3 regions of the Mesobacillus subterraneus genome follow, and region 3 is predicted to be linked to each of the others. Evidence: riboswitches for the same ligand, from Rfam matches in the RefSeq annotation. Region 3 holds a riboswitch; each other region holds the start of a gene.
The links. Region 3 has a riboswitch for lysine ahead of LC048_RS18680 (amidohydrolase). Riboswitches for the same ligand answer to the same signal wherever they lie in the genome.
Positions count from the first base shown of each region.

Region 1: another riboswitch for lysine. It lies ahead of LC048_RS04110 (aspartate kinase); the one in region 3 lies ahead of LC048_RS18680 (amidohydrolase).
Region 2: another riboswitch for lysine. It lies ahead of LC048_RS01530 (Na+/H+ antiporter NhaC family protein); the one in region 3 lies ahead of LC048_RS18680 (amidohydrolase).

Region 1 is NZ_CP129019.1:828,251-831,716, reverse strand. Features, by position in the region: gene LC048_RS04110 (aspartate kinase) at 708-1,940, opposite strand; lysine riboswitch at 2,110-2,287, opposite strand; gene uvrC (excinuclease ABC subunit UvrC) at 2,357-3,466, opposite strand, start outside.
Region 2 is NZ_CP129019.1:329,296-332,761, reverse strand. Features, by position in the region: gene LC048_RS01530 (Na+/H+ antiporter NhaC family protein) at 157-1,743, opposite strand; lysine riboswitch at 1,887-2,070, opposite strand; gene yunB (sporulation protein YunB) at 2,137-2,895, opposite strand; gene LC048_RS01520 (HD-GYP domain-containing protein) at 2,987-3,466, opposite strand, start outside.
Region 3 is NZ_CP129019.1:3,580,468-3,583,933, reverse strand. Features, by position in the region: gene LC048_RS18685 (nuclease-related domain-containing protein) at 622-1,527, opposite strand; lysine riboswitch at 1,662-1,840, shown strand; gene LC048_RS18680 (amidohydrolase) at 1,989-3,466, shown strand, end outside.

The DNA of each region.
Region 1 (3,466 bases), 2.0 Mb from region 3:
TTATGTTACCGAGATTCTCTGCATTCTGGGATTTCGGGCACATGTTCCTCATTTATGTTACCGAGATTCTCCGCACTCTCGGATTTCGGGCACATGTTCCTCATTTATGTTACCGAAATTCTCTGCATTCTCCGATTTCGGGCACATGTTCCTCATTTATGTTACCGAAATTCTCTGCACTCTTCGATTTCGGGCACATGTTCCTCATTTATGTTACCGAAATTCTCTGCACTCTTCGATTTCGGGCACATGTTCCTCATTTATGTTACCGAAATTCTCTGCATTCTCCGATTTCGGGCACATGTTCCTCATTTATGTTACCGAAATTCTCCCCACTCTCGGATTTCGGGCACATGTTCCTCATTTATGTTACCGAGATTCTCCGCACTCTCGGATTTCAGGCACATGTTCCTCATTTATGTTACCGAAATTCTCTGCATTCTGGGATTTCGGGCACATGTTCCTCATTTATGTTACCGAGATTCTCCGCACTCTCGGATTTCGGGCACATGTTCCTCATTTATGTTACCGAAATTCTCTGCATTCTCCGATTTCGGGCACATGTTCCTCATTTATGTTACCGAGATTCTCTGTACTCTCGGATTTCGGGCACATTTTCATTTTTAGGTGGCCGTACACATTGCAATATCACTTTTTCCGGACATGATGATTCAATGGATAAAAAAGCCTTACTCATTTCCACTCTCTTAATTTGTCTTAACCGCTCCTGAATATAGCTCAAATGCTTCATGCAATGATTCTACTGCGTTCACCATTTGTTTTTCATCAACTACGGTCGAGACTTTGATTTCAGATGTGCTGACCATCTTTACCTGGATGCCATTTCCTTCAAGGACTTCGAACATTTTGGCAGCTACACCCGGGTTTGAAACCATTCCTGAACCTACAATCGACACCTTTGCCAGGACGGTCTCGGATTCGACCGCTTGATAGTTTAATGTTTCTTTATTGCGTTCCAATACGTCTAGTACTTCCGGGAGATCGTTACTTTTAATGGAGAACGAGATATTGGCTAACCCTGCTTCTGTACGGCTCTGGACAATGATGTCGACATTTATGTGGTTATGTGCAAGTGTGGTAAATATAGTTGACAGTCCTTTTAATGAAGTACTTACTCCAAGGACTGATACTCTCGTAATCTGATCTTCAAACGCTACACCGCGTACGATTAAATTCTGTTCCAATTCATTCTCCTCCTCGATGATCGTACCTCTTTCTTTTTCCATGCTGGACCTTACTTCAAGTGGTAGCCCATAGTTCTTAGCGAATTCCACTGCACGCGGATGGAGCACACCTGCCCCGAGGTTTGCCAACTCGAGCATTTCATCATAGGAAACAGTCAGCAATTTTCTCGCGCTTTTCACATATCTAGGGTCTGTCGTGAACACGCCAGTCACATCGGTATAGATATCGCATTTATCCGCCTTCAAAGCCGCCGCAAGGGCTACGGCCGTTGTATCTGATCCGCCGCGTCCAAGCGTAGTGATTTCCCCTTCATCGGTCACACCCTGGAATCCCGCTACAATAACCACCTTGCCACTCTCTAAATCATGGGCAATTCTGTCTGAGTCGATATCGACAATCCGGGCGTTTCCGTGTACGGCTTCCGTCTTGATTCCTGCTTGCCAGCCGGTATAGGAAACAGCATCAATGCCATTTTGCTTCAACGCCATGGAATAAAGCGCGATCGTAATTTGCTCTCCCGTTGTCAAAAGCATATCCATCTCTCTCTTTGATGGCGAGCTGGAAATATCATTCGCCATGTCAACAAGATGGTCCGTCGTTTTGCCCATTGCTGATACGACCACGACGACATTGTTGCCATTCTGCAGTTCTTCTGCTGTCCTGCTGGCAGCGTTCCTGATCCTTTCAACGCTGCCTACCGATGTTCCTCCGAATTTCTGTACAATCAATCCCATACGTTTCCCCTGCCTCTTCATTCTTTATTTTGCCTCTAATAGAGTTTCATGGACACGCCGCATATGTATTTTCCCCAAGGACTTTCACATATCTGTTAAAATGCCCTTAAAAACAGAAAAAGCAATGGAAGTGGCTCCCAATGCTTAATTAACGTAGATATACGCTGCAACATGAGATAGCACTCCAAGATGGCAATCTTGACAATCCAGCGTTTATTCAACGAAGGACCAGCGAGAAAATCGATAGGTATTTCCCCACTTCGGCGAACATCCCCTTTCAAAGTCCATCAATGAATCCTACAATTCTCATGACTTTTACTCTTGAAGTTCGCACCTCTATCTACACTTTAATGCTCTAAAGTGATAGTTATATGAAATTTTCATAATTATAGCACACCTAAAAATAGAATGCTACATTAATTCTGTAATTTCTGATATAATTCCTCCGCAACATTAGCTGGAACTCCGGCAGCATTCAGCTCTTCCACAGATGCTTCCCTCATTTTTTTCACCGAACCGAAATGCTTCAGCAGAGCCTTCTTGCGCTTTTCGCCAATTCCCGGAATATCATCAAGCAAGGATTGAAACGCACTTTTGCCTCTTAACTGGCGATGGAAAGTAATCGCGAACCGGTGGACTTCATCCTGGATTCTTTGCAGCAAGTAAAACTCCTGACTGTTCCGCGCCAGTTCGATTACCTGCAGCGGGTTACCATACAGCAGCTGAGAAGTCCTGTGCTTATCATCCTTAGCCAGACCGGCAAGCGGAATATCGAGTCCGAGCTCATTTTCAAGCACATCACGTGCAGACTCGATATGTCCCTTTCCGCCATCTATGATAATCAAATCCGGCAGCGGCAATCCTTCCTTCAAGACCCGTGTATATCTGCGCCTGACGACTTCCCTCATCGATTCATAGTCATCCGGTCCCTTGACCGATTTAATTTTATATTTGCGGTATTCCCTTTTTTCAGGCTTGCCGTCGATGAAAACAATCATCGCTGAAACCGGATCGGTCCCCTGGATATTGGAGTTATCGAAAGACTCAATGCGATGAGGGGTGTAGATACCCATTTGCTTGCCAAGGTTTTCAACAGCGTTAATGGTTCGCTCCTCATCACGCTCAATTAACGAAAATTTTTCTTTGAGGGCGATACTCGCATTCTTGGACGCCAGGTGGACAAGTTCTTTCTTCTTTCCTCTCTGCGGTTTCAGGACTTTCACTTCAAGCAGCCCCTCCGCAAGTTCCAGGTCTACGCCCTCTGGTACCAATACTTCCTTTGGCTTGAAATGCTCATTTTTTGAGTAAAATTGGCCCAGATATGTGAGGATATCTTCTTCAGGTTCATTGTGGATCGGGAACATCGAAACCTCGCGTTCGATCAACTTTCCCTGACGGATAAAAAAGACCTGTACACACATCCAGCCTTTGTCGACTGCATAGCCAAACACATCACGGTCGGTAAAATCAGTCGTCGTCATCTTCTGCTTTTCCATCGTCGCCTCAATATGAGCGATCTTGTCGCG
Region 2 (3,466 bases), 1.5 Mb from region 3:
AGTTTTTAATTGCTTGTCAAAATATTATTTAGTTCATAATAAAATTTTTCTAAAAAAATTTTCCCAACTATACCAATACTCCCTATTAATTAGGATTCTATTCCTACTTTTTGAAAAATATGAAAAAAGCTGTCTGAAAGTCAGACAGCCTTAACATTATTCTGCAAGATTTTCTTTTAACACTTCTTCCTGTGTTGTCTTGCTTCCAAAAATGAAAGCAAAAGCAACGAGCAGGATTGCCACAACCGCAAGTGCTCCTAAAGTGCTGCCAGTGAATCCAATGACCAGGAATCCTGCAGATGCAATCGCAGCGGAAATCAATGCGTAAGGCAGCTGGGTCATGACATGGTCTAAGTGGTGCGCGCCAGCTCCTGTTGATGAAAGAATCGTCGTATCGGATATTGGTGAGCAGTGGTCACCAAAAACCGCGCCCGCCAATACAGCTGCTAATGCTGGCAGCATGAGCGTGATATCAGCTGCAGCAGCGATATCGCCGGCAATTGGAAGCAGGATGCCGAATGATCCCCATGAAGTCCCTGTTGAGAAAGCCATGATTCCAGCTACAAGGAATAGCAGGAACGGCAGGAATGAGGTATTAATATTAGAGCTTTCAACAATACCAGCTAGATACTTGCCTGTTTCAAGTCTTCCAATCAAATCAACAATGACCCATGCGAAGACCAGGATATAAATAGCCGGGAGCATTGACTTAATGCCCTCAACAATCCCTTTGCTAAAAACATTAGCATTAACGCCTTTTAAAACTACTGCCTGCCTTACAAACAGAATCAGCGCAACAGCTAGGCCGAGCAATCCGCCAGTAACAAGAGACTTCGTTACATCTGTGTTTTCGAAGATCGCTAGGATGGTAACATTGCCTTCCACAGCGCTTGCTCCAGTCCAAAGCATCATACCTACAGTTCCAGCGACAAGGGCTACAATCGGCCATACAAGGTCTCCAACTGTTCCTTTTGTGCTTGTAGGAAGGTCATCCTTCAGTTCTCCCGGTACAGGCTTGTCCTGCGAAACGACAATTCCTTCAGTGATCGCACGTTCTTCATGCTTTTTCATAGGTCCAATTTCGATATTTCGAAGAGCAACGATAAAGACCATGGCTAACGCTGCCAGTGCGTAAAAGTTCATAGGCGCCATTTGCATGAAAGCTGAAAAAGCCGTATATTCGCTAACTCCATGAGCAGCAAGAATGGTACCAATCAAAGCAATAATGTATGCACCCCAGCTCGAAATCGGCGAGATGACACAGACTGGTGCAGAAGTAGAGTCAATCAAATAAGCAAGCTTAGCACGCGAAACCTTTTGTCGGTCTGTAATCGGACGTGTTATTTGGCCGACTGCCAAAGCATTGAAATAATCATCAATAAAAATAATAATCCCTAAAAATGCGCCGACTAACTGTGCGCCTACTCTGGTTTTAACACGCTTCATCGCCCATTCACCAAACGCGCGGCTTCCGCCTGAGATGGAAATGAATGCAGTGATGGTTCCCAATAATAATAAGAAAAGGATGATGTACAAGCTATATGTGTTCAGTTCTCCATCTGCGACAACGATTGCTTTTGCCGCATCCCACACGATAGCAAATGTTTCTGCGATATTAAATTCAGCTAGCAAAAAAGCCGCTGCGATGATGCCCGTCCCCAGCGATAGCAGCACTCGCCTTGTGATCACTACCATTAAGATTGCCACTAATGGCGGCAGCAATGAAAAAATTGTGTTTTCCATTCTTTCTTTCTCCTCCTTGTTTTTGACAGGGGGAAACTTTTACATGAACAGAGTTTAGTTGCTTCCTTTTAAAAAAATACAAAAAAGGGCAACGATAGAGAACATTCTATCGCTGCCCTTAATAAGCAACTAGTGTCTCCATCACGATCTGTAGCTCCCCATTATGGATATACCTCCATAATGACAGTGATACTCTTGTTCAAAGTATCCCCAGCAATAAAAAATGTGACTCACTTCCTATTGCTTCGGCAAAATTCCCTTTGAGCTGTGATCAACGTTGTCATCCTCACACAGCCTACTATTGAATCCTGCGCCTCTACCCCATCGGAATGATGTGGTTTATTATTCAATTGATTTTATAATATAACAATATCGCTAACTTGACAACTGTTTTTATTCGCCGGGAAGCTGGATAGCTGGTGTTGTAGATCCTCCGCCATTGTAAAATTGAGGTACTTTTCCTGGGTAGTAGAAGCTGCCAATTGGAATGTCTTCTTGAACCGTAGCTACTTCAGTCGAAAAAGGAATAATAATTTGCACATTGACCTTCACCCTAACCGAAACATTGATCAGTGTATTGTTAATGCCGTGCTCCTCTGTTTCCCAGACTACATCAGCAGTCACATCACCAATCGCGTTGAACTTGACCGGAACCCTCGGACCCATATTACCTAGAAGTGCATTATTGGTGGCCTGCCCTAATGGAACATAATAAATGATGCCTGCTTCCCTGTCTTCCTCATCGGTGACAAGCTCGACATCTGATAGCAACTCAAGCGAGGTGAGATTCCCTCTTTCAGCTTCTTTTAAATTCATCTGTACAATGTTAGTCGTTTCTGCTTTTACCCTGTTGATGATTTCAGTATTAAATTTCACTACAGTGGTCGTTCCGTTATCTACTGGCACAAACTCAATTACTTTATCAATATCCATGCCATTGGCAATCTTCTTATTGATTGCTTTATTGATTACAAGCGTAGCAATTTTTCTTGTTTGAGATCTTGCATAATCCATTAATGTGGGCTCGAGCCCTTTATCTATGATCCACAGCCCTGCTGCTGTTGAAAAGGAAAAAAAGACGAATGTCAGCAGGAATACATACCTGAAAGGCAAGGGCCCTTTCCGAGGCAGCCGCCGGCCGAATTTTGGCAAAATAAATCCCCCCTCTAAAGCTATATGTATGCTTCAAAGGGGGGAACTAGCCTAAAAAGTATTGAAAGATGTGCCTGCACACCTGAAAAAATTAATAATTAGCGGCATACTCATACTTAATAATCGTATCACAGCTGACGATCATCAAGCTTAGGTTCGACTGCAAATCAAGCTGGTATGGTTCTACTTTTCGTCCGTTTTCCTCCAGTATACGAACAACAGGGCGCTCACTCAACCGAGGATTCTGCTCAGCCACTACTCCCTTTCGCCCATCGCTTAACATGACGGTAAGGTCGGCTGGATATATTGCTACCGATCTTCGGAAGGCATCGACTACCTTCGGATCAAACAGACTGCCAGAACCCGAATAGAGGATTTCAAGCCCTTCATGCGGAAGCATCGCTGGACGATATACTCGATTAGAAGTAACCGCATCAAAAACATCAGCCACACCAAGTATCTTTCCAAATAAGTGAATCTCGTTCTCTTTCAATCCACGCGGATAGCCTGCACCATTCAAACGTTCGTGATGCTGATAGGCACAATGAGCCACGATCAGCGGGACGGTCGG
Region 3 (3,466 bases):
AGTGGAGGAGCAGAAGATTTCGGTAACAAGAAAGCAGAACATGTGCCCGAAAAGTGGAGGAGCAGAAGATTTCGGTAACAAGAAAGCAGAACATGTGCCCGCAAAGTGGAGGAGCAGAAGATTTCGGTAACAAGAAAGCGGAACATGTGCCCGAAAAGTGGAGGAGCAGAAGATTTCGGTAACAAGAAAGCGGAACATGTGCCCGAAAAGTGGAGGAGCAGAAGATTTCGGTAACAAGAAAGCGGAACATGTGCCCGAAAAGTGGAGGAGCAGAAGATTTCGGTAACAAGAAAGCAGAACATGTGCCCGAAAAGTGGAGGAGCAGAAGATTTCGGTAACAAGAAAGCAGAACATGTGCCCGAAAAGTGGAGGAGCAGAAGATTTCGGTAAGAAGAAAGCGGAACATGTGCCCGAAAAGTGGAGGAGCAGAAGATTTCGGTAACAAGAAAGCGGAACATGTGCCCGAAAAGTGGAGGAGCAGAAGATTTCGGTAAAAAGAAAGCAGAACATGTGCCCGAAAAGTGGAGGAGCAGAAGATTTCGGTAACAAGAAAGCGGAACATGTGCCCGAAAAAGGAAGAATTGCCATTTGATTCATCATGGCAATTCTTCTAGTATTACATTACTCATAATAAGTGGAGCTAAACACCCCATTGACTGAAAGGTTGTTCTGAAAGACTCTTCTAATAGCTTTAATTGGAAGAAGACCATCGCTCCAATCATAGATAGCTGTTGTGGTTAATTTCCGTTCTGGAAAAAGTAACTGAAAGGTTTTAGCTGAGTGAAGCACAACTGATTCTATATATTCTAGAGAATTACAGTTTCTACAAATGTATTTATTTCTACTATAACTCTCCAAAAACTCCCCGCAAGACTCACAAATAACCCCTTTCCTCAACATCTCCAAATCATAACTAGGTACCCTAGTATATGGTGATTTCTTAACATGCAATGACAAAAGGGTCTCAGCCAATTTGGAATGTTTGCTCGTTAATTTTGAAGAGGTTCTATTCATCTTATCCATAAAGCGATTTAGTTGATTTGGTAAAATAATAGGGGATTTCAATGGTGCTTGCAGAAGGGCGAATTCAGGGTTGATGAACATGAGGTGGGGTTCGAGAGGGATGTAAAAGCCCAGATTCTTCAGTAGTTGTTTTAGCAGGATCTCTGCACGGTTTAGTTGATGGAGTGGGTTTTTAACTTCGTTCCCGGCAACTGTCTTGAATTTGTCTCCATCCAGGTAATAGTCCCCTTCGAGATTTTTCACTTCGAAGAGATGGAGCCGATCCTGCGTAATCACGAACGAATCGATTTGAAAAAGTGTGCCATTCACTTCAAGGCGTAGGTCGTTGATAATGAGACTCTCCACTCGATGGTTCGTAAACCATAAGTCGAATTGAACTTCACCTTCATAGCCTTTCTCCAGGGTCCATAGGTTTTGCGCATCTTTCTCTTCCAGTTCCATTCGAGGCTTAAGTGCTTGCAGAATTACCAATTCTTCTGGTTTGGTTCTTTCTTTTAATAACATATTCCACTTCCTTTCTTCTTCATTTTAAAATGGGAGCAACTAAAAAACTGTGAACATTTTAAGACATTTTAGAATCTTGATTAAAATAGGACAATTTGATAGTATTAACCTAATTTCATATGATCTTATCAGATCGGTGAGGTAGGGGAGCAAATAACAAGAGTAGACCATCGGAGATAGACAATCGTTGATGGTGGCTGAAAGGGTTGTTTGCCGAAGCATAATCAGGGTCGGACTGATTATTGCTGGGATGCTTTCTGAACAAGGAGCAGACTGTCATGCGGGGTTTTGTGCATGGAGAACTACTGATCGAAATGGCGGATAACGTATATTGTAAAAAGCAATGATAGGTTATTTTCTGTCATTGCTTTTTTGCATGCCAGAGCGTACCAACTATCCCCTTCCATCAACTCCAAACGCGCTCCCCAGGCATTCACATTTTATCCAAAGGGGAGATCTTCTTGAGAACCATCTACAAAAATGGAACCATCTATACATTCAATTCACGCAATCCAATTGTACAAGCAGTGGTCATTGAAAATGGCCGTTTTATTGATATGGGAATTTCAACAGATATTGTGCTGCAATGGGGCAGCCAGGCGCAAATCATTGATTTGGAAGGGAAGACGGCAACACCGGGTTTGATCGACAGCCATCTTCACTTATCAATCATGGCCGATAGTTTCATCAATCTCGACTTTGTCGGAATCACGACCAAACATGAAATGCTGGCAAAAATAAAGGGAAAAGCCAGTCAGCTTGAACCTGGTGAATGGATTGTCGGCAGCAGCTGGGATGAGAACCTTTTTACCGACGGAGGAATTCCGACGATTGCCGAGCTGGATTATGTGGCTCCTGCCAACCCGTTATTTTTAACAAGGACGTGCCTGCACGCAACCCTGGTCAACAGCAAGGCGCTCGAAGTGAGCGGCTATCATCCGTTGATATCGGTTCCGGAGGGCGGAACCATCGTACTCGATGAAATCACGAAGCAACCGACCGGACTGTTCCTCGAGTCAGCGGCAAATTTAGTCCGACAGTATATCCCGGAGCGCTCGTACAACGACTGGAAAAAAGCGATGCGGCAGACGATGAATTATGCGATGAGCAAAGGGTTGACCAGCGTGCATACAAATGACCCGCTCTATCTTGGCGGTCTTGAAAAAACATGGAATCTATTTAATGAGCTTTTAAATGGAGAGCAGCTCGGCTTACGCAGCAATCTCTTGATTAACCATGAGTTTTTATCAAACCTGAAAGAAGCCGGAATGTACACAGGCTACGGCAATGACACGCTGCAAATCGGTGCGGTGAAGATTTTTGCCGATGGGGCATTTGGCCGGAGGACCGCGCTGCTATCAGAACCATATAGTGATGCGCCAGGTCATTACGGCGATGCGATGTATGATCAGGAGCATTTATACGAAATCGTGAAAGGGGCGCGCGAGCTGGATATGCCGATTGCTGTCCACACAATTGGCGACCAGGCACTGGAAAATGTTCTTGATGTGCTGGGCCAATTCCCGGCAACGGCTTATCGAGACCGGCTGATTCATGCACAAGTTTTACGGGAGGAACTGATTCCACGCCTGAAGGGGCCTAGCCGGATTGCGGATATTCAGCCACGTTTTATAGCAAGTGACTTCCCTTGGGTTCAGGAACGTCTTGGTGAAAAAAGAATCAAACTTTCCTACGCTTGGAAAACCCTGATGGAAGCAGGCGTCATTTGTGCCGGAGGTTCCGATTCGCCGGTTGAACCAGTCGACCCGGTTCTGGGAATACATGCCGCGGTTACTAGGAAAAAACCGGGCGAAACTCACGATGGCTATGTGCCAGAGCAGAAGCTGTCAATGCTCGATGCGTTCCGACTTTTCACAGAGCTCGGAGCCTATCCAACAAACGAAGAAATGCTGAAAGGCACGATCGCACGCGGAAAATT